2 regions of the Caenimonas terrae genome follow, and region 1 is predicted to be linked to the other one. Evidence: predicted binding sites of a transcription regulator. Region 1 holds the regulator's gene; the other holds the start of a gene.
The links. Region 1 encodes HrcA, which represses chaperone genes, less so after heat shock. Its sites were predicted from a motif close to TTAGCACTCNNNNNNNNNGAGTGCTAA; they were not measured.
Positions count from the first base shown of each region.

Region 2: a site for HrcA is predicted at 868-894, ahead of ACFPOE_RS01535 (co-chaperone GroES). Genes of this name have one in related genera too.

Region 1 is NZ_JBHSMF010000002.1:80,509-82,903, reverse strand. It holds gene recN (DNA repair protein RecN) at 1-83, opposite strand, end outside; gene ACFPOE_RS00355 (NAD kinase) at 87-980, opposite strand; gene hrcA (heat-inducible transcriptional repressor HrcA) at 1,022-2,023, shown strand; tRNA gene ACFPOE_RS00345 (tRNA-Ile) at 2,046-2,122, shown strand.
Region 2 is NZ_JBHSMF010000002.1:309,488-311,882, forward strand. It holds gene ACFPOE_RS01525 (AMP-binding protein) at 1-357, opposite strand, end outside; gene pyp (photoactive yellow protein) at 357-746, opposite strand; gene ACFPOE_RS01535 (co-chaperone GroES) at 973-1,266, shown strand; gene groL (chaperonin GroEL) at 1,363-2,395, shown strand, end outside.

The DNA.
Region 1 (2,395 bases):
AGCACGCTGAAGCCGGACGACAGCTCCAGCTCCAGCTCGCGCACGATGACGAAGTCGCGCAGGGCGATGCGTTTGAGGCCCATGGGCTAGCCGCCTTCGTTCCAGTGAAGCTTGCCGCGCAGGGTGTCGAAGTAGCTCCAGCCCCTGGGATGCAGGAAGCGCACCCGGTGCTCGGAGCGCCGCACCATGATGCGGTCCCCGTGCAGCAGCGAGGCCAACGACTGCATGTCGAAATTGGCGCTGGCGTCGCGGCCGGAGACCACCTCGATGGCGATCTGCGCCGAGTCCGACAGCACGATCGGGCGGTTGGACAGCGTGTGCGGCGCGATCGGCACCAGCACGAAGCCGTGGATCGAAGGATGCAGCAGCGGACCGCCGGCCGACAGCGAATAGGCGGTGGAGCCGGTGGGCGAGGCGACGATCAGGCCGTCGGCGCGCTGGTTGGAGACGAAGTGCCCGTCCACCTCGACGCGCAGCTCCACCATGCCCGAGGTCGCGCCGCGGTTGACGACCACGTCGTTCATCGCCAGCGCGTCGAACACGCATTCGCCGTCGCGCATGACCTGTGCCTGGATCAGGCTGCGCTGGTCTTCCTCGTATTCTCCGCGTAGCATCGGGGTGAGCGTGGCGCGGTAATTTTCAAGGGGAATGTCGGTGATGAAGCCCAGGCGGCCCTGGTTGATGCCGATCAGCGGCACGTCGAATTTCGCCAGCTGCCTGCCGATGCCCAGCATCGTGCCGTCGCCGCCGACCACCAGGCCCAGGTCGCACTGCTTGCCGATGCCCGCCACGTCCAGCGTCCGGTATCCGCTGATGGCGTTGTTGGCGGCGGTTGCTTCCTCCAGCACCACCTCGCAGCCGCTGGACGCGAGAAATTGAGCGATGTCTTCCAGCGCGGCGCGCGCGGCGCCGGCCATCGTTCCCGATACCGCGGTGGGGTACTTGCCGATCAGAGCGACCTGGCGGAATTGGGATTTCATTGGCAAATTACATCATTAAAATCCCAGAAAGCCCTTAAATCATGCTCGATGATCGTGCCAAGCTGTTGTTGAAAGCGCTGGTCGAGCGATACATCGCCGACGGCACGCCCGTGGGTTCGCGAACCCTCTCGCGCGCGTCCGGGCTGGACCTGTCGCCGGCCACCATCCGCAACGTGATGTCGGACCTGGAGGAGATGGGCCTGATCGCCAGCCCCCACACCTCCGCCGGCCGCGTGCCGACGGCGCGCGGCTACCGCCTGTTCGTGGACACCATGCTCACCGCGGAGCGCGGCGAGCTGGCCACGCCCAGCCTGGCGGCCGACCAGCCGCAGAAGGTGATCAACAACGCCGCGCAGCTGCTGTCGAACCTGTCGCAGTTCGTCGGCGTGGTGATGGCGCCGCGCCGCACCTCGGTGTTCCGCCACATCGAGTTCCTGCGGCTGTCGGAGAAGCGTTTCCTGGTGATCATCGTGTCGCCGGAGGGCGACGTGCAGAACCGCGTGGTGTTCACCGCCACCGATTACACCCAGAGCCAGCTGATCGAGGCGTCCAACTTCCTGAACGCGAACTACGCCGGCATGGAGATCGAGCAGGTGCGCGAGCGCCTGAAGACCGAGGTGGAAAGCCTGCGCAGCGAGATCGGCCAGTTGATGCAGACGGCGGTGCAGGCGAGCTCCGAGGCGCTCAGCGAGCAGGACGAGGTGGTGATCTCGGGCGAGCGCAACCTGCTGTCGGTCAGCGATTTTTCCGGCGACATGAGCCACCTGCGGCGCGCCTTCGACCTGTTCGAGCAGAAGACGCAGCTGATGCGGCTGCTGGAGGTGTCCAGCCAGGCGGCCGGCGTGCGCATCTACATCGGCGGCGAAAGCCAGGTCGTGCCGTTCGAGGAGCTGTCGATCGTCAGTTCGCCCTACCAGGTGGACGGCCAGGTGGTGGGCACGCTGGGCGTGATCGGCCCCACGCGCATGCCGTACGACCGCATGATCCAGATCGTGGACATCACCGCGCGCCTGGTGAGCAACGCCCTGAGCCACCAGAAGTAGCACTCATACAATCGCCGTTGGCGGGACGTTAGCTCAGCTGGTTAGAGCAGAGGACTCATAATCCTTTGGTCGTTGGTTCAAGTCCAACACGTCCTACCAACACCTGCTTGTCGGACCAGGAGCGGCGGACGGATCCGCAGCTTGCGAGTGCCGCTGCCAAGCGCCCGTCTTCCCCGCCTCGCGGCCGTCCGCACAACCCCAATATATTCTGCCCCGGCAAGGCCATGGGGTCCGTCCAGAGGTTTTCACTTCGACCGGCTGCCTTTCCGGCCGGACGATATCAGTGTTCGCTAATGCATCGTCCAACCCAGAGGAGATTTCCATGACCAATTCCAGCACCACATCTTCCTTGAGGCGTTCCTTCGAGAAGCA
Region 2 (2,395 bases), 230 kb from region 1:
GGGCGCTCCGTTGCTGCCGGACGTGCGGAAGGTGAGCTGGCTGGAATGGCGCTCCAGACCCGCCTGCGCCACGTCCAGCCAGCCTCCGAGGGTGCGCTCGCGCAGCAGGTAGTCCTCGATGCCCGATTCGTGCAGGTGCAGGCTCTCGGCCAGGGCGGCCGCCAGGCCAAGCAGCTCGAGGGAATCGACCCCGAGATCGGCGTCGAATGCCAGCTCCTGCGGCCAGGGCCGCGCCCGGCCCGTGGCGCTGCGGCGTTGCCGCACCAGTTCGCCCTCGACCAGGTCGGCGACGAAGCGCCGCAGCACGGTGCGGCACCGCCACCAGCCGCCGGCGGCCATGCCTTCAGCCGCGGGCATCACAGGCGCTTGACGAAGATCCAGTAGGTGTCGCCGGCGAAGGCCTTCTTCATGTGGATCTTCACCTTGGTCGGCGCCATGTTGTAGTCGAACAGGTACTCGAACATCGCGTTCAGTTCGCCGCTCTTCACGCCTGCGTCGAAGACGCCCCGGAAGTTCGGCGCGTCCGTGCACGGCGCCACCTCGGTGAAGAAATTGCGGCCGATCACGCTGGCGGCGCTGCGGCCCGTGATGCCTGCCTCGGCGGCGTTGTACTTCAGGATCTTGCCGGCGGCGTCGAGCTGCACGGCGCCGAACGCCAGCCGGTCGATCTCCACGTTGGAGAGCTTGCTCAGGGTGTTGTCGATGTCGTGCTTGCCGAAGGCGATCACGTTGAGGTTGTCCAGCATCAGGGTCGTTCCATTTGTTACAAGAGTGACTGTCTATTCTAAATATGAACCCACAAGTCTTCGGATGCCGGCGGCTGATTTTTTGCCGTCCCAGTTGAAGTCACTGCAAAAGTGCTTATCATTAGCACTCGCTGGAGTTGAGTGCTAACAGCCCCGATTCCAATGCGTGACTGAGCGCTAACTTCCTTGGCGCCTCAATTTCCATCCAGTTTCTCTAGGAGATGCAATGAAACTTCGTCCTTTGCACGATCGCGTGATCGTCAAGCGTATCGACAGCGAAACCAAGACCGCTTCCGGCATCGTCATTCCGGACAACGCCGCTGAAAAGCCCGACCAGGGCGAAGTGCTGGCTGTCGGCCCGGGCAAGAAGAACGACAAGGGCGAGATCAGCGCCGTCGGCGTCAAGGTCGGCGACCGTGTCCTGTTCGGCAAGTACAGCGGCCAGACCGTCAAGGTCGATGGCGACGAACTGCTGGTCATGAAGGAAGAAGACCTGTTCGCGGTGGTCGAAACCAAGTGACTTTGCGGGACTGACCGGCACGCGCATCGCGCGCAGGTCGCTCTGTCCCCAACCGATCCGATCCCCCATTTCAACTGAATCATTGGAGTAATCAACATGGCAGCAAAAGACGTGATCTTCGGCGGCGACGCCCGCGCGCGCATGGTCGAGGGTGTGAACATCCTGGCCAACGCGGTCAAGGTGACCCTGGGCCCGAAGGGCCGCAACGTGGTGCTGGAGCGCTCCTTCGGTGCCCCCACCGTGACCAAGGACGGCGTGTCCGTGGCCAAGGAAATCGAGCTGAAGGACAAGCTGCAGAACATGGGCGCGCAGATGGTCAAGGAAGTCGCTTCCAAGACCAGCGACATCGCCGGTGACGGCACCACCACCGCCACGGTGCTGGCGCAAGCCATCGTCCGCGAAGGCATGAAGTACGTGGCCGCCGGCATGAACCCGATGGACCTGAAGCGCGGCATCGACAAGGCCGTGCACGCCCTGGTCGAGCAGCTGAAGAAGGCCTCCAAGGCCACCACCACCTCCAAGGAAATCGCGCAGGTCGGCTCCATCTCGGCCAACAGCGACGAAGCCATCGGCAAGATCATCGCTGACGCGATGGACAAGGTCGGCAAGGAAGGCGTGATCACCGTGGAAGACGGCAAGTCGCTGGACAGCGAACTGGACGTCGTCGAAGGCATGCAGTTCGACCGCGGCTACCTGTCGCCCTACTTCATCAACAACCCGGAAAAGCAGTCGGCGTTGCTGGATAACCCGTTCGTGCTGCTGTACGACAAGAAGATCAGCAACATCCGCGACCTGCTGCCCGTGCTGGAGCAAGTGGCCAAGTCGGGCCGTCCGCTGCTGGTGATCGCCGAAGAAGTCGAAGGCGAAGCGCTGGCGACCCTGGTGGTCAACACGATCCGCGGCATCCTGAAGGTTGTCGCCGTCAAGGCTCCGGGCTTCGGCGACCGCCGCAAGGCCATGCTGGAAGACATCGCCATCCTGACCGGCGGCAAGGTCATCGCCGAAGAAGTCGGCCTGACGCTGGAGAAGGTCACCCTGGCCGACCTGGGCCAGGCCAAGCGCATCGAAGTGGGCAAGGAAAACACCACGATCATCGACGGCGGCGGCGCTGCCGGCGACATCGAGGCGC